Regions from separate parts of the Pseudomonas sp. JL27(2026) genome, predicted to be linked through region 2. Evidence: predicted binding sites of a transcription regulator. Region 2 holds the regulator's gene; each other region holds the start of a gene.
The links. The regulator sigma-54, encoded in region 2, starts transcription at its own class of promoters, with help from an activator protein. The targets are predictions, from matches to a motif close to ANTGGCATNNANNTTGCTNT.
Positions count from the first base shown of each region.

Region 1: flgB (flagellar basal body rod protein FlgB) is a predicted target of sigma-54. The motif match lies at 2,482-2,501, and genes of this name have one in related genera.
Region 3: glnK (P-II family nitrogen regulator) is a predicted target of sigma-54. The motif match lies at 2,292-2,311, and genes of this name have one in related genera.

Region 1 covers NZ_CM167794.1:4,277,118-4,282,878, forward strand. The annotation lists gene flgE (flagellar hook protein FlgE) at 1-810, opposite strand, end outside; gene flgD (flagellar hook assembly protein FlgD) at 842-1,570, opposite strand; gene flgC (flagellar basal body rod protein FlgC) at 1,586-2,029, opposite strand; gene flgB (flagellar basal body rod protein FlgB) at 2,033-2,440, opposite strand; gene cheR (protein-glutamate O-methyltransferase CheR) at 2,807-3,634, opposite strand; gene AC1Z1G_RS19510 (chemotaxis protein CheV) at 3,681-4,613, opposite strand; gene flgA (flagellar basal body P-ring formation chaperone FlgA) at 4,692-5,453, shown strand; gene flgM (flagellar biosynthesis anti-sigma factor FlgM) at 5,619-5,761, shown strand, end outside.
Region 2 covers NZ_CM167794.1:1,015,401-1,021,161, reverse strand. The annotation lists gene AC1Z1G_RS04605 (KdsC family phosphatase) at 1-12, shown strand, start outside; gene lptC (LPS export ABC transporter periplasmic protein LptC) at 20-592, shown strand; gene lptA (lipopolysaccharide transport periplasmic protein LptA) at 579-1,124, shown strand; gene lptB (LPS export ABC transporter ATP-binding protein) at 1,124-1,849, shown strand; gene AC1Z1G_RS04585 (RNA polymerase factor sigma-54) at 2,123-3,616, shown strand; gene hpf (ribosome hibernation-promoting factor, HPF/YfiA family) at 3,739-4,044, shown strand; gene ptsN (PTS IIA-like nitrogen regulatory protein PtsN) at 4,057-4,521, shown strand; gene rapZ (RNase adapter RapZ) at 4,524-5,381, shown strand; gene AC1Z1G_RS04565 (HPr family phosphocarrier protein) at 5,397-5,669, shown strand.
Region 3 covers NZ_CM167794.1:5,765,532-5,771,292, forward strand. The annotation lists gene AC1Z1G_RS26460 (secondary thiamine-phosphate synthase enzyme YjbQ) at 1-180, opposite strand, end outside; gene AC1Z1G_RS26465 (ammonium transporter) at 395-1,732, opposite strand; gene glnK (P-II family nitrogen regulator) at 1,766-2,104, opposite strand; gene AC1Z1G_RS26475 (accessory factor UbiK family protein) at 2,504-2,767, shown strand; partial or broken gene AC1Z1G_RS26480 (YifB family Mg chelatase-like AAA ATPase) at 3,007-3,852, shown strand; gene AC1Z1G_RS26485 (GIY-YIG nuclease family protein) at 3,908-4,732, shown strand; gene AC1Z1G_RS26490 (hypothetical protein) at 5,033-5,761, opposite strand, start outside.

The DNA of each region.
Region 1 (5,761 bases), 2.8 Mb from region 2:
CGGAGGTGCGATCCCCAGCAGCTTGCCATCGGAACCGAAGGTCATTGTCATCGGAGCCTGGTTGCTTGGCGCACCTGGAACAACCGGAGGCCCAGGAAGAGCGGCAGTACCCGGAACATAGGCGTTACCATTAGGGTTACGACCATCAACCAGCGTGTAGGTCTGCCAGCTATTGGCACCAGTCTTGACCATATACTGGTCCAGTTTATGCTCGTTACCCTGACTGTCAAAAATCGGGGTGGTGAACATATCGGTGTAGGTCCCGATCTTGGTCGGATCGAACGGCGTGACGGCCGGATCGATGTCTGGCTTCGTCGAGCTCAGGTTGATGCTGGCCGAGATAGCGCTGGTGGTCTTCGGCGCCAGGTTCGACTGATCGATTTTCAGGTCGCTGAGAATACCATTCATGATCTTGCCGCTGGCATCCACACCGTAACCTTGCAGACGCGAAGTGCCCGAACTGTTGGTGATGAAGCCATCCTTGTCGACCTTGAAGGTACCGGCACGGGTGAAGGTCAGCGAGCCGTTGTCGCTCAACACAAAGAAGCCCGAACCCTGGATACCCATGTCCAACACGTTGCCGGTGTTGTTGACGTCGCCCTGCGTGAACTGCTGGGAAACGTTGGCCAAGCGCACACCATTACCGATGGTCTTGCTGCCCGTACCCAGCTTGGTCGCCGAGTACACATCTTCGAATTCCGCACGGGACGATTTGAAGCCGGTGGTCGCGACGTTGGCGATGTTGTTGCCGGTCACGTCCAGCTGCTTGTTGGCTGCATAGAGACCGCTAAGGCCGATATTGAAAGACATATTCCACTCCTTGTTGCCGCGTTAGCCGGCTCTATATACCAATGGTTTGAACTTTGGACAGGGCAATAGGGCCCATGCCTGCGAGGTTGAGCATCATCTCGCCCCCGTTCTGACTCATCGTCACGCTATTGACCGTTGCCGGCAGGTAGGTCACCAGCGAGGTGTTTTTGTCATCGATCTTGCTGTTCGCCGCGAAGGTGTACGTACCCGGCTGAACCTTGACGCCGGCCGAATCGGTACCGTCCCAGACGAAGCTGGCGGAACCGGCCTTCTGGCTGCCCAGATCGATGGTCTTGACGGTCTTACCGTCCTTGTCGGTGATTTTCACCGTGACGCTGGCAACCGAACTCGGTACCGAGATCGAACCGGTGAGGCTCTTGTTCGGATCGACCTGCGCCTTGTCGGTCTGGGCAATCACCGAGCGACCGACCAGCGACGAGGCCTGCAAGGCCTGCGACGACTTGAACGAGCCGGAGATCGAGTTCACCGAGGTGTTCAGGGTCGTGATGCCTTCCAGGCTGCTGAACTGCGCCAACTGTGCAACGAATGCACTGTTGTCCTGCGGATCGAGCGGGTTCTGGTTTTTCAGCTGGGTCACCAGCAGTTGCAGGAACGAGTCCTTGCCCAGCGACTTGCTACCGGTCTTGCTGTTGGTCGCCGCAGCCAGGCCGTCAGCGCTGGTGGTAGCCGGCGTCTTCTGCGAAGAGGCCGCCAGAATGTCCTTGAGCGTCGGCGCGGTGGTGGTATCGGTAATACTCATCTGAGTCGCCCCTTATCACTGACCGAGGGTCAGGACCTTCTGCATCATGGTTTTGGCGGTGTTCATCATTTCTGCGTTGGTCTGGAACGAACGACTGGCGGAAATCATGTCGGCCATTTCTTCGACCACGTTGACGTTCGGGTAGTAGACGTAGCCCTTGGCGTCGGCGGCCGGATGGTTCGGCTCGTAGCGCGCTTCAAGGTTGCTCTGGTCTTCGACCACGCCCAGCACCTGCACGCCCTGGCCGGCGGCGTCCTGGTTCTGGAACAGCGAATTGCTGCCGCCGCTCTGGCCGCCCTGGAACATGGTGGCGAACACCGGGTGACGGGCGCGGTAGGTCTGGTCGATGCTCGAAGAGACCGTCTCGGCGTTGGCGATGTTACTGGCGACGGTGTTCAAGCGAGTGGTCTGGGCACTCATGCCACTACCGGCAATATTGAAAACACTGGATAGAGACATGAATTACTCCCCGCGAAGGGCTGAAACCAGCCCTTTGAATTTGCTGTTGAGCAGCGTGAAGCTGGCCTGGAAGCCCACTGCGTTTTCTGCGTAGTTGGACTGTTCCAGTTGGGCGTCCACGGTGTTCTGGTCGATCGAGGGCTGCATCGGCGTGCGATACATCAACGACTCGTCACCATTGCCCAGGCCTTGTGCTTCGATATGACGGTTGTTGGTCATGTTCAAAGCGATAGTGCCGTTCTTGTGCTTGTCGTTCTGTGCGGCCAGCACAGCCGAGAAGTCCAGATCCCGAGCCTTGTAGTTCGGTGTGTCGGCGTTAGTGATGTTGTTGGCCAGGACTTCAGCGCGCTGTGCGCGAAAGCCCAATGCTTTTTCATGGATACCGAGCGCTTTATCGAAGCTGATGCTCATGTCGGAAACCTTCGGGTGACCTGATTTTTCGTAACCTGAACTTAGCAAGCGGCGTGCCAGTTTATGAAACCCCATAAACCGGGGCTTTGCGGGCAGCGGCAAAGCGGCAATGCCAGAAAAGCGGCAACCGTTTTCCGTCGCCTGCCGCTTTTCTGCCGCCTGTTAACGATCACTGAGGACCAATGTGGGAGCGGGCTTGCTCGCGAAGGCGTCGTGTCAGTCGACATTTACTTTGACTGGCATACCGCTTTCGCGAGCAAGCCCGCTCCCACATTGGACAGGTGTGGTTGCGATGGAGTTTGGCGGGCAAAAAAAACGGGAGCCCCTGAGGACTCCCGTTTTCATGCACCACCCGCTACCGGCAAATCACTTCGCCTGATAGATGATTCCCGGGCTGCATTGCACCATCTGGTAGTGATCCGGCAAACCGTTCAGCGCCTCGGAAGCGCCAAGGAACAGGTAGCCACCCGGCTTGAGCGTACTGTGAATGCGCATCAGGATGTCTTTCTTCACCTCGGCGGAGAAGTAGATCAGCACGTTGCGGCAAAACACGATGTCGAACTTGCCCAGGCTGGCGTAGCTGTCCAGCAGGTTGAACGAGCGAAACTCCACGCGACTCTTGATCGGCGCCTTCACCGCCCAGCGCCCCGGCCCTTTCGGGTCAAAGTAACGCTGCAAGCGCTCCGACGACAAACCGCGACCGATGGCCAGGCTGTCGTACTCGCCGGTCTTGCAGTTGTTCAACATCGTGCCGGACAAATCGGTGGCAACGATCTGCACACCCATCTTCAGCTGACCCATGTTGACGCGCTCGAACTCGTCGATCGACATCGACAGCGAATACGGTTCCTGACCCGACGAACACGCCGCCGACCAGATCCGCAAACGCTGGCCAGGACTGGCCTTGATCGCTTCGGGCAGCACCTTGTTCTTGAGCACTTCAAACGGATAGGTATCACGAAACCACAGGGTTTCGTTGGTCGTCATCGCATCCACAACCATCTCGCGCAAACCACTGCGCGGCTGAGTCTGGATGCGCTGAACCAACTCACCCAACGATTTGATGCCTTGCTGCTCCATCAGTTTGTTGAGACGGCTCGACACCAGATACTGCTTGTTTTCACCGAGCAAAATGCCACAGGCTTTTTCCAGAAACACCCGGAACTGTTCGAAATCCAAATTACCCGTAGACAAAGATGCCGCCTCTTAAATCGTGTTGACCGCCAAGGGCAAAGACCCTTTAGCTGTTGTCTGCTGCTTTGATCCGGTCGACTACCCGGGATGCCAGGTCATCAGGACGGAATTTGGCAAGGAAGTCATCAGCACCGACCTTCTTCACCATCGCCTGATTGAACACACCCGACAACGAAGTATGCAGGATGATATGGAGCTTTTGCATGCGTGGGTCGCTGCGGATCTCGGCCGTGAGGGTGTAACCATCCATTTCGGGCATTTCGATGTCGGAGATCATCATCAAGAATTCCTCTTCCGGCTTCTTGCCCTCGTCGACCAGCTTGCGCAGGTAATCCAGCGCTTGCCGACCGTCGTTCAACGCAACCACATCCACGCCCACCGTTTGCAGGCAACGCGTGACTTGCTTGCGCGCCACCGACGAGTCATCGACCGTCAGCACCCGCAAGGAAACCGCTTTATTCTGCGTCTCGACATCCACCACGCCGACCGAAATCGCTTCCGAGGTGGGCGCCACTTCCGCCAGTATCTTTTCAACGTCGATGATTTCGACTAACTGATTGTCTACTCGAGTCACAGCCGTCAGGTAATGATCGCGTCCGGTGCCCTTGGGCGGCGGATGGATCTCTTCCCAGTTCATGTTGACGATGCGCTCGACCGACCGAACCAGAAAACCCTGAGTCTTGGTGTTGTACTCCGTGATGATCACGAAGGGATTACTTTGGTCCTGCAAACCGCCGGACCCGGTCGCCATCGCCAGATCGAGAATCGGGATGGTCGCCCCACGAATATTCGCCACACCGCACACGACAGGATTGGACTTGGGCATCACGGTCAGCTTGGGGCATTGCAGCACCTCGCGAACCTTGAACACGTTGATCCCGTATAGCTGCTGGCCGTCGAGACGGAACAACAACAGCTCCAGGCGATTCTGCCCTACCAGTTGCGTGCGCTGGTTTACCGAATCCATTACACCAGCCATGCCCAGACTCCTACACCAACACCTAAGTTCCGACGCACATTCATTGCTAAACGGCACGGGGCTTGCTTTTTAACTGTCATGAACGCAAAAACGACATTTTCCCGACACCTGACATCCACCTGCCGCAAATGGCTGTGTGCAGTGTCGGCCGTCTGCCTTTTCAACGCTGGCAGCCCTGCCCTTGCTGACTCGGTTACCTTGCCTGATCTACTTATCGGCGTCACTCAGGGCTTTCTTGAATTCACCGTAGAGGACTATTTGGCTACCAGTCAAACCGAGGGCCGCTACGAAATCGAAGTGAACCAGCTAGACCCGCGCCTGCGCATGCCACTTTGCGACAAGGAATTGACAGCCACCCTGGAGAGTCCGGCCAGGCCATTGGGACGGGTAACCGTGAGGGTTCGTTGCGACGGCGCCTCGCCCTGGACAGTCTTCGTGCCCGCTCAAGTCCGCCTGTTTCGGGAGATTGTCACCACCACGCGCCCCCTCAAGCGCGCGGGCATTATCGAACCCCAGGATGTTGTGTTGCGTGAGCGCGATATCAGCCAGATCAACCAGGGTTACCTGACCTCCGTCGATCAGGCCATCGGGCAAAAACTTGTCCGACCAATGGTCACCGATCAGGTCATTACGCTGGTCCATCTGGAGCAGGCAGAGGTCATACGCAAGGGTGATCAGGTGGTGATTACCGCCCGCAGCGGCACACTCAGCGTGCGGATGCCCGGCGAAGCCCTGTCCAATGGCGGTCTCAGCGAACAGATTCGAGTGAAAAACCTCAACTCGCAGCGGGTGATCAAGGCTCAGGTCATCGCACCGGGCCAGGTGGAAGTGGCCATGTAGGGCTCTTTGTTGGTGAAGATGTGGCGCGCCACTCGACTGTTCCCTAAACTGTGGCGCATACCGGGCAACCGCTGACGCGCGCACGCTCACTGATAAATGAGCCTAAAGTTTTCCCGGGTATGGCCGAAAACATGGCAAGCGTCCAAATACCCAGAGGTTTTCATCATGGTCATCGATTTCAGCCGTTTGCATAACGCCCCCAGCACACTCACCGGTAGTACACGTACCAGCGCCAACAAGGAAACCGCCGAGACCGGCAAATCCGCGCCGCTGAATACCCCGGCCGAACAGGCCAGTACCGTCAAAAG
Region 2 (5,761 bases):
GCCTACCTGTGAGCCACCTATGCTGAGTAAAAAGATTCGCAATTTCCTGATGTTCGCCGTCATCGCTGCGCTGTTTGCAGCGGTGGGCTACTGGAACATCAGCCCGGAGCGCTTCCTCGACAAGCCTGTGGTGAAGGTCGATGAAAACGCGATCGACTATTACGCCATCAACGCCTACAGCCTGCAGTTCCTGCCCGACGGCGGCCTGCAGTATGAAATGACCTCCGACAAGGTCGAGCACGTTCAGGCCAGCGAGATCACCCTGCTGACCAAGCCCGACCTGCAGATGTACCGCGGAACCGTGTATCCCTGGCATGTCCAGAGCGAACGCGGCGAAGTCAACCCGGACGGTACCGAAGTCGAGCTGATCGACTCGGTGCGCATTGCGCGCACTGACGAAAAAAAGCGTGAAACCATCATTACCAGCAGTCGCATGACCGTATTCCCGCAACAGCAATATGCGCAGACCCAGCAAGCCGTTAGAATCGACGGCGCTGGTGGTGTATCGACTGGTAACGGAATGAAAGCGTATTTGAAAGAAAGCAGGATACACCTGCTATCGAACGTAAGAGGACAGTATGAGGCTCGTTAAAACCCTCCCTATTTTGCTCAGTCTGGGCGCAGCACTGGGAAGCGTGAGCGCCTGGGCTCTGCCGAACGATAGTCAGCAACCTATCCGCATTCAGGCTGACGATGCTCAGCTTGATGACAAGCAAGGTATCGCCACCTACAAAGGTGACGTCATCATCACCCAGGGCTCGATGAAGGTCACCGGCAACACCGTGACCATCACCCGCACCCCGGCCGGTGACATCGACGTCGTGACCTCGGTAGGCAACCTGGCCTATTTCGAGCAGTTGCAGAAGCCGACTGACACGAAACCCGTCCAGGGCTATGCGGTGACCATCCAGTACCACGCAGCGCAAAACCGCGTTGTACTGATCGACCGGGCCAAAGTGATCAACGACGGCAACACCACCGAAGGCGAGAAAATCGTCTACGACACGGTCAAGCAGGTCGCCAACGCTGGTCGTGCCAATGGCAGCGCCGTGACCGCGCCACGTCCGCGGATCGACATGGTCATCCAGCCGAAAAAGAAAACCGACGAGCAGAAGGCCCAGTAATGGCAACTCTGAAAGCTCAGCATCTGGCCAAGAGCTACAAGAGCCGCCAGGTCGTGCGCGATGTCAGCCTGTCCATCGACAGCGGCCAGATCGTCGGCCTGCTTGGCCCTAACGGCGCCGGCAAGACCACTTGTTTCTACATGATCGTCGGCCTGGTTCAGGCCGATCAGGGCCGCGTGCTGATCGACGACCTGGATGTCAGCCACCAGCCGATGCACGGCCGCGCTCGCGCCGGTATCGGCTATCTGCCGCAAGAAGCGTCGATCTTCCGCAAACTCTCGGTCGCCGATAACATCATGGCCATCCTCGAGACCCGCAAGGAACTCGATAAGGCCGGTCGCCGCAAGGAGCTGGAAAGCCTGCTGCAGGAATTCCACATCAACCACATCCGCGACAACCTCGGCATGAGCCTGTCCGGTGGTGAGCGCCGCCGCGTGGAAATCGCCCGCGCCCTGGCCACCGCCCCGAAATTCATCCTGCTCGACGAACCGTTCGCCGGCGTGGACCCGATTTCGGTAGGCGACATCAAGCAGATCATTCACCACCTCAAGGCAAAGGGCATCGGCGTCCTGATCACGGACCACAACGTCCGTGAAACCCTGGACATCTGCGAAACCGCCTACATCGTCAACGATGGCCAACTGATCGCCGAAGGCGACTCTGCGACCATCCTGGCCAACGAACTGGTCAAGGAAGTGTACCTGGGCCACGAGTTCCGCCTGTAAGCGCCGAGGTGTTTGACCTGTTACCGGAGCGCCAACCTCAATAAAATCAGTAGAATTTTATTGATACGGCGCTCAGGGCATTCCCACGCCCTCAGTTCCTCAGCCTTGGGCTGACGCAGCCTGGCGCAATAAAAATTTAAAACGTTTTAATTGTTACAGCGCTCTAGGCAAACACTTCAGTTTCGGGCATATAATTTGCTTAAGTTTGGCGCTCCGGCGCCCCTGTAGTGGATGGCGCATGTGCGCCGGCGAATAAGGTGTTAAGCCCCTGCCATGAAACCATCGCTAGTCTTGAGAATGGGCCAGCAGCTGACGATGACACCGCAGCTGCAACAGGCCATCCGCCTGCTCCAATTGTCGACCCTGGACCTGCAACAGGAAATCCAGGAGGCACTGGAGTCCAATCCTATGCTCGAACGCCAGGAAGAAGGCGACGATTTCGATAACGCCGACCCCATGGCGGACAACATCGAGCAAAAGCCCAATACCGACATTACAGAGCCCTCCTACCAGGAAACCGCCCCCACGGTGGACAACCTCGAGGAAGGCGAGTGGAACGAACGCATTCCCAACGAACTCCCGGTCGACACGGCTTGGGAAGATGTCTACCAGACCAGCGCCAGCAGCCTGCCCAGCAACGATGACGACGAGTGGGACTTCACCACCCGCACATCGGCCGGCGAGAGCCTGCAAAGCCACCTGCTCTGGCAATTGAACCTGGCGCCGATGTCCGACACCGACCGTCTGATTGCCGTCACCCTGATCGACTGCATCAACAATCAGGGCTACCTGGACGAAACCCTAGAGGAAATCCTCGAAGCCTTCGACCCGGAACTGGACATCGAACTGGACGAAATCGAAGCCGTCCTGCATCGCATCCAGCAATTCGAGCCGGCCGGCATCGGCGCACGCAACCTGGGCGAGTGCCTGTTGCTGCAATTGCGCCAACTGCCCGCCAAGACCCTCTGGCTGGCCGAGGCCAAGCGCCTGGTCAGCGACTACATCGACCTGTTGGGCAGCCGCGATTACAGCCAACTGATGCGTCGCATGAAGCTCAAGGAAGATGAACTGCGCCAGGTCATTGAGCTGGTCCAGAGCCTCAACCCTCGACCGGGTTCGCAAATCGAGTCCAGTGAAGCCGAGTACGTCGTCCCTGACGTGATCGTGCGCAAGGACAACGAGCGCTGGCTGGTGGAGCTGAACCAGGAATCGGTTCCGCGCCTGCGGGTCAATCCACAGTACGCAGGCTTCGTGCGCCGCGCCGACACCAGCGCCGACAACACCTTTATGCGCAATCAGTTGCAAGAAGCGCGCTGGTTCATCAAAAGCCTGCAAAGCCGCAACGAAACCCTCATGAAAGTCGCCACCCAGATCGTCGAGCACCAGCGCGGCTTTCTCGAATACGGCGATGAGGCCATGAAGCCGCTGGTCCTGCACGACATCGCTGAAGCGGTCGGCATGCACGAATCGACGATTTCACGGGTGACCACGCAAAAGTTCATGCATACCCCACGGGGTATTTATGAGCTGAAATACTTTTTCTCCAGCCACGTCAGCACCTCTGAAGGCGGCGAATGCTCGTCTACGGCGATCCGTGCGATCATCAAAAAACTGGTTGCCGCGGAAAATCAGAAAAAGCCGTTGAGTGACAGCAAGATCGCTGGTTTACTGGAGGCACAAGGCATTCAGGTAGCCCGCCGCACCGTCGCCAAGTACCGCGAATCCCTTGGGATCGCGCCTTCAAGCGAACGCAAGCGGTTGATGTAAGGGCCACGCCACCGCGTTCCAGGGTGTGTTCGAAAATTCGCCATCAGGCAGTTTCCGGACACAACCTAGTGGCAGGCTAACCAGCCTGCCGCCTTATGCACTGGCAACGAAGGAGAAGCTGTATGCAAGTCAACATCAGTGGACACCAACTGGAAGTGACCGAACCCCTGCGCGCCTACATCGGTGAGAAACTTGACCGACTGGAACGCCACTTTGACAAGATCACCAATGTGCAAGTGACGATGGCTGTCGAGAAACTGAAACAGAAAATCGAAGCCACGCTGCACATCCACGGTGGGGAAGTCGTCGCCAACGCAGAACATGACGACATGTATGCTGCGATCGACCTGCTCACGGACAAGCTGGACCGCCAACTGAAAAAGCATAAGGAAAAGCAACAGAGCCTGCTGCAAGGCACTGGTCGCTAACACTCTCCCCACATGATCCGACTTGAAAACATCCTGACCCCCGGCCGTTCACTTGTGAACGTGCCGGGCGGCAGCAAGAAACGCGCCCTCGAACAAATTGCCAACCTGATCGCCCGTGAAGTACCGGATCTGGAGATGCAAGATGTCTTCGAGAGCCTGATTGCCCGTGAAAAGCTCGGTTCCACCGGTTTTGGCAACGGCATCGCCATCCCGCACTGCCGCCTCAAAGGCTGCGAGTCGCCTATCAGTGCACTGATGCACCTGGACGCTCCTATCGATTTTGACGCCATCGACGGTGCCCCGGTCGACCTGCTGTTTGTATTGCTGGTCCCGGAAGCCGCCACCGATGCGCACCTGGAACTGCTTCGCCAGATCGCCAGCATGCTTGACCGCAAGGACGTGCGCGAAAAACTTCGCAGCGCCGCGACAAATGAAGCCCTGTACCAGGTTGTCCTGGAAGAGCAAAACGGTCCGTAACCATGCGCTTGATCATCGTCAGTGGCCGTTCCGGCTCAGGTAAAAGCACCGCCCTCGATGTACTCGAGGATAACGGCTACTACTGCATCGACAACTTGCCCGCCGGCCTGTTGCCTGAACTTGCCGAACGCGCACTGATCCACACCGAACTGGCCCAGCCGCTGGTGGCGGTTTCAATCGACGCACGCAACTTGCCCAGCCACCTGTCGCGCTTTCCCGAGTTACTCACGGAAGTGCGCAGCCGCCACATTCAGTGCGATGTGCTGTACCTGGATGCCGACGAAGAGACACTGCTCAAGCGCTTCTCGGAAACCCGCCGTCGCCACCCGCTGAGCAGCGCCAATCGCTCGCTCGCCGAAGCCATCAATGACGAAACCAACCTGCTGGGGCCGATTGCCGATCTCGCGGACCTCAAGGTCAATACCACCAACCTGAACCTGTACCAGCTACGCGATACCATCAAGTTGCGGCTGCTGAACCAACCCGAGCCCGGCACAGCGTTTCTGGTTGAATCCTTTGGTTTCAAGCGTGGAATGCCGGTCGATGCCGACCTGGTGTTCGACGTACGCTGCCTGCCCAACCCGTACTGGAAACCCGAGCTGCGCGACCAGTCGGGGCTGGACCTTCCCGTGGCCGAGTACCTGGCAGCCCAACCGGATGTCGAGGAAATGTTCCAGGACATCTCCAGCTACCTGCTGAAATGGCTGCCAAGGTTCGCCGCCAGCAACCGTGCCTACGTCACCATTGCCATTGGCTGCACCGGCGGGCATCACCGCTCCGTCTACCTGACCGAACGTCTGGGCCAGGCCCTGCAAAAAACCCTGAAGAACGTCCAGGTTCGCCACCGCGACCTTAGCTAAAGGATTCACACCGCGATGCCCGCTCTGGAAATTGAAATCATCAACAAACTGGGCCTTCATGCCCGTGCATCAGCAAAATTCGTCGGCGTCGCCGGTCAGTTTCCCTGCCAGATCAGAGCCGGGCGTACACCAGAAACAATGGTCGATGGCAAAAGCATCATGGCAATGATGATGCTGGCCGCCGGTAAAGGCACCCGAATCCACTTGAGCACCGAAGGCGAGCAGGAACAGGAAGCGCTGGATGCGCTGGCGGCATTGATCAATAACTTCTTCGACGAAGGCGAATAACCCCCGTTATCTTTCGGCAAGGCGGGCCTCCGTGGCGAGGGAGCTTGCCTCATCCAGGTTGCGAAGCAGCCCAAAACCTGCAACCGCGATGT
Region 3 (5,761 bases), 1.3 Mb from region 2:
ACGTACCGCCGGATCGGCGTTCTCGTTGATGGTCAACGACGCCGAGGTATGCTGCAGACACAAATGCAACAGACCGACCCGACATGCCTTGAGTTCAGGCAGGCCGGCGAGTAACTCGTCCGTTACCAGATGAAAGCCCCGGGGCCGTGCCCGCAGGGTTATCAGAGTCTGTTGCCACATACAGTTCTCCGCACGTTCGGCGCGCATTCTAGCGCGCTCTGGGAAAAAACAAAGGGCCTAATATTCCTGCAATGGTGTAAGCCATTGACCCATGAAATGTGCCTGCCGCAAACACGCCATAAGGTGCGGGGAAAAACCTTTCAGTGGCTTCTTCAGTGACAAATCACAGGCGAAAAAATGCCCGGCGAACCGGGCATGATTTTTTTACGCGCGCTTACAGGTTGTAGCCGCGCTCGTTGTGTTGAGCCAGGTCCAGGCCCACCGCCTCTTCTTCTTCGGTAATGCGCAGGCCCATGACGGCATCCAGCACCTTGAGAATGATGAAGGTGACAATCGCGGTGTAGATCACCGTAAAGCCCACGCCTTTGCACTGGATCCAGACTTGCGCGGCGATGTCGGTCACGGTGCCGAAGCCACCCAGCGCCGGGGCGGCGAACACACCCGTAAGGATGGCGCCGAGAATGCCGCCGATACCGTGCACGCCAAAGGCGTCCAGTGAATCGTCGTAACCCATTTTGCGTTTCAGGGTTGTGGCGCAGAAGAAGCACACCACGCCTGCCGCCAGGCCGATGATCAGTGCGCCCATCGGGCCCACGGTACCGGCAGCCGGGGTGATCGCCACCAGACCGGCAACCACGCCCGAGGCGATACCCAGCGCACTCGGTTTGCCGTGGGTCAGCCACTCGGCAAACATCCAGCCCAGGGCAGCGGCGGCGGTGGCGATCTGAGTCACCAGCATGGCCATCCCGGCAGTGCCGTTGGCGGCGGCGGCGGAACCGGCGTTGAAGCCGAACCAGCCGACCCACAACATGGCGGCGCCCATCAGGGTGTAACCGAGGTTATGCGGGGCCATCGGCGTGGTCGGGAAGCCTTTACGCTTGCCCAGCACCAGGCACGCCACCAGCCCTGCGATACCGGCATTGATGTGCACCACTGTGCCGCCCGCGAAGTCGAGCACGCCCCAGTCGCCCAACAGCGAACCCGGACCGCTCCAGACCATGTGAGCAATCGGCGCATAAACCAGGGTGAACCACACCCCCATGAACACCAGCATCGCGGAGAACTTCATCCGCTCGGCGAACGCACCGACGATCAGCGCCGGGGTGATGATCGCGAAAGTCATCTGGTAGGTGACGAATACCGCCTCGGGAAACAGCGCCGCAGGGCCGGTAATGCTGGCAGGCGTGATGCCGGCAAGGAACGCCTTGGAGAAACTGCCGACAAAGGAATTGAGGTTGACGACGTTCGCTTCCATGCCAGTCGTGTCAAACGCCATGCTGTAGCCATAAAGGAACCACAGGATGGTGACCAGACCGGTTATGGCGAAACACTGCATCATCACCGAAAGAATGTTTTTGGACCGCACCATACCGCCGTAGAACAACGCCAGGCCAGGAATGGTCATGAACAGCACAAGGGCAGTAGAGGTCAACATCCAGGCAGTATCGCCGGAGTTGAGGACTGGAGGCGCCACCGGATCTGCCGCCATGGCCAGGCTGGGCATTACGATGGACAACAGGGCTCCTAGCCCTGCGAATTTACGCAGAGTCATATTGTTTTCTCCTGGGGCGTTGGGTTTGGCGGCTTAGATTGCGTCGGTATCGGTTTCGCCGGTACGGATGCGAATAGCCTGTTCCAGATTGACCACGAAGATCTTGCCGTCACCGATCTTGCCGGTGTTGGCCGCCTTGGTTATCGCCTCGATCACCCGATCAAGATCCTTGTCGTCAATGGCGACATCGATCTTCACCTTAGGCAGGAAATCGACCACGTATTCCGCGCCGCGATACAGCTCGGTGTGACCCTTCTGCCGGCCGAAGCCCTTGACTTCAGTAACGGTAATGCCCTGCACGCCGATCTCGGACAACGACTCGCGTACATCGTCCAGCTTGAACGGCTTGATGATGGCAGTGACTAGCTTCATGAAACTCTCTCCCGAATTGGTGGACTTGCCCCAGGAAAACAAACCCGACTCAAGTCTAAGCGCAGTGCCTGGCTTTGTAACGCGTCGTCGCCAACGCCCGTTAACCGCTCCTGACGAAACACTTCCCCTCCGTGCGCCGCACTGCATTTGTCGCAGCGGCTGCATCAGTGCATGGGTCACTAGCGACTAAGCAGAAAGCTTGCCATCTCGCGAAAAACCTCTGTTTTCAATCCCTTGGTCGCTGCCACCCTCGTCATCACCCAAACGCTTGCGCCGATACGCACAACAACGGTGCGCCAGCGCCGGACAACATGCGCGAAAAACGTGCAACCGCGCCTGCGTCAATGACTATAGACACTGCGTGATACACTGCCGGCCATTGTTTCCAGGACATTTCCCATGCTCGCGCCCAAAGACCTCCTCGATGCCCTGAGCGGCCACGCCTCCCGCCTGTTCAGCGGCGAAACCCCGCTGCCAAAGAGCGAAATCGAAAGCCAGTTCAAGGCCCTGCTGCAAAGCGGCTTCAGCAAACTCGATCTGGTGAGTCGGGAAGAGTTCGACAGCCAGATGGTCGTCCTGGCGCGCACCCGGGCACGCCTGGAAAGCCTTGAGGCGAAGGTCGCTGAGCTGGAAGCGAAATTGAATCCGCCGGCTGCCGAGTAAGCCTTTTCGTTGTGGGAGCAAGGCTCGCCCGCGATAACGTCGGAACGACTTTCAAGCCGTTCCATCCAGGCCGTGCCCCACAACGGTTAATACCCGTACACCGAACAATCGGTCTTCTCGAACACCCGTTCGCAACATCCTGCGCAAATTTCGCTGTACGCCCTCGGCACTGAACCGCCGCCTCGCAACTACCCTTCAAAAACCGCAGGAAGCGGCTCTCGCCCCATCAAGGAATGATCATGTCTCTGGCCATTGTCCACAGCCGCGCCCAGGTTGGCGTGGAGGCGCCTGCCGTTACCGTCGAAGTGCATCTGGCCAACGGCTTGCCGGCGCTGACCCTGGTCGGGTTGCCCGAAGCAGCGGTCAAGGAAAGCAAGGACCGGGTGCGCAGTGCAATTCTCAACTCGGGTTTCCAGTTCCCCGCACGGCGCATCACGTTGAACCTCGCACCCGCGGATTTACCCAAGGACGGTGGGCGATTCGATTTGGCGATCGCGATGGGGCTGCTGGCAGCCAGTGTGCAGGTGCCAACCCTGACACTGGAGGACGTGGAGTTTCTGGGGGAGTTGGCGCTCTCCGGCGCGGTGCGACCGGTGCGTGGCGTGTTGCCCGCGGCACTGGCGGCGCGCAAGGCCGGGCGTACGCTGGTGGTGCCTCGTGCCAATGCCGAGGAGGCCTGCCTGGCCTCGGGGCTGAAGGTCATCGCAGTCGACCATCTGCTGGAAGTGGTCGCCCACTTCAACGGTCACACGCCCCTTGAGCCTTATGTGTCCAGCGGCTTGTTGCACGCCAGCAAGCCTTATCCCGACTTGAGTGAAGTTCAGGGGCAGTTCGCGGCCAAACGCGCCTTGCTGATCGCTGCGGCGGGTGCCCACAACCTCTTGTTCAGCGGCCCTCCCGGAACCGGCAAAACCCTGCTGGCCAGCCGCTTGCCGGGGCTGTTGCCGCCGCTGGCAGAACAGGAAGCGCTGGAGGTGGCGGCCATTTTATCGGTGGCCAGCCATGTGCCGCTGAGCCACTGGCCGCAGCGACCGTTTCGCCAACCGCACCACTCGGCCTCAGGCCCGGCGCTGGTCGGCGGCGGCTGTAGTTTTTCGAAATAGATGCGATAAATTCGAAATAAATGAGACGCACATCAAATTGAAAGAAGAAGCAAACTCTGCTTATCTGATTACTCAATCTGCGTTGCCTCACTCCCAGGATTACCCGTACGCTCCCTCTACGAAAGGTGATGCAAGCCGTCAGGGAATAGGTATGAATCGGGAAGCAATCGAGCACGCATTTGAATTGAAGAGCGCATTACAATCGGCTATCGACTCAGGCGAAATCAAAGATCGCGAGCAATTGATGGCGCTGGCGGCTCACCACGAATTGTCCGTGACAAGGAACAGCAGAGACTACGCTGGCTTTCAGTGCAAAAGTGGAAGGCGATTGCGGGTTCGCTTCGATTTTAACGACCGTCCCCCGGAAGAACCTAGAATAAAAGGACCGAAGCCACGCAGGATAAAAGCTGGATTTTGGATCTACGCTCTGGTTGCTCACAGCAATGATGGTGATCGTAAAGCTTGTTACATCGGTCAAGCTGCCGATCTGCGCAAGCGGTTTCGAGAGCACCTTAACCGACAAAGGGAAGGATGTGGCTCGTACGCACTGTTTCAATGGGCAGCACGTGAGAAGGTTGACGTTCAGGCAGCCGTGCTCACTTGGGCAGCCGGCTCCCAAAGCAACGCCACTCACTACGAAGGATACTGGCTTCAACGTGCCCAAAACGCCGATTTCGAGGCGCCCGACGTGCATAACTGGGGCAGGCTACCAAGACCTGACAGCCTTCCAGATCAGCCGATCCACTGGCCAACTGAAACCGTCCAGTCCAATTCGATATCCCTTATCGAAGTCGTCACACAGAAACTCATTCCTCAGGTTCTCTACCATGGATCGGAACCCGAAGGTCCAATTGAGACCTGATTGCCAACCTAAACTAACATCGCAAGACACTTGGTCTTTTCGAAGGATTCAAAGGCCAACCCGCTTTAATAAGCAATTAACTCAAACTAGTATGAAGGCTCAGGGCTTTAACGAATTTCGCGAGGACCGGCCGCAAGAAGTACGCCGTAAAGCCCTGAGTTTGGCGCGCATACTGAGCTTGCTAGCCCCTCTGACCAGTAGAAACTTGCGCCCTGAAGGTCAAACTTCGCGTTGCGATCACAAATTATACGGCCCCAGCCCAGCCTGGCGCTCTGACTGGGACTGGGTGCCTAGGGAGAACTACAGCGCGTCCAAACGATAGTGGTTTTCAGACTCCTGAACTACCTTGAAAGCAGGCGGGTGGGGTGCATCTTTCGCCGGTTCTACGTTGGTGACTTGAGCAACAGCGTCTCCGACGGCCCAATAATCGGTCTTGCGAGCTGCGGCCCAGCGTCTTGAGCTTTCCTCACGCCATTTCTTGACGTCGCCAATGTAACTTCCCTCGTCAGCCAGCTTATCCAAGAACGCCATGAGATCTTGGCCTCGCGGGATCACGTCTTCCGGGCTCATCCCATCCAACAGGATTGCGCTGATGAGTAGCGCACGTGCTTGCGAAGAGAAGCGCGCGGTCAGGCGTGCGCTATCATGGGTTTGCATGCTGAAAATGGCCAGCCAAGTGAGTAGATCCGCCTTTGCCCGGAAATCGCGAATACTTGGTGCCATCAAAGGTTGCCCAGGGTTGGACATGGCGAGAGACACACCAACTACATAGTCGTCGTACTCGTCCAATTCAGGCATCGCAGCCTTGGTGATTTGGCCGGCGCTTTGTAGCTGTTCAACGCTGTTTCGCCGAATCATCACCGCACCGTAGGTTTGTACGATTCGAACGTGCAATTGGTCGGGGGTCGCAAAACGTTTCACAAGGCCCAACACCTTTTCGATGCCGGCAGTGGACGCGATGAAGCGCTGAGCTTGATGAGTCCCGCCCATAACTGACTCATCGATCTGGTAGTGTAAATCCAACCGATA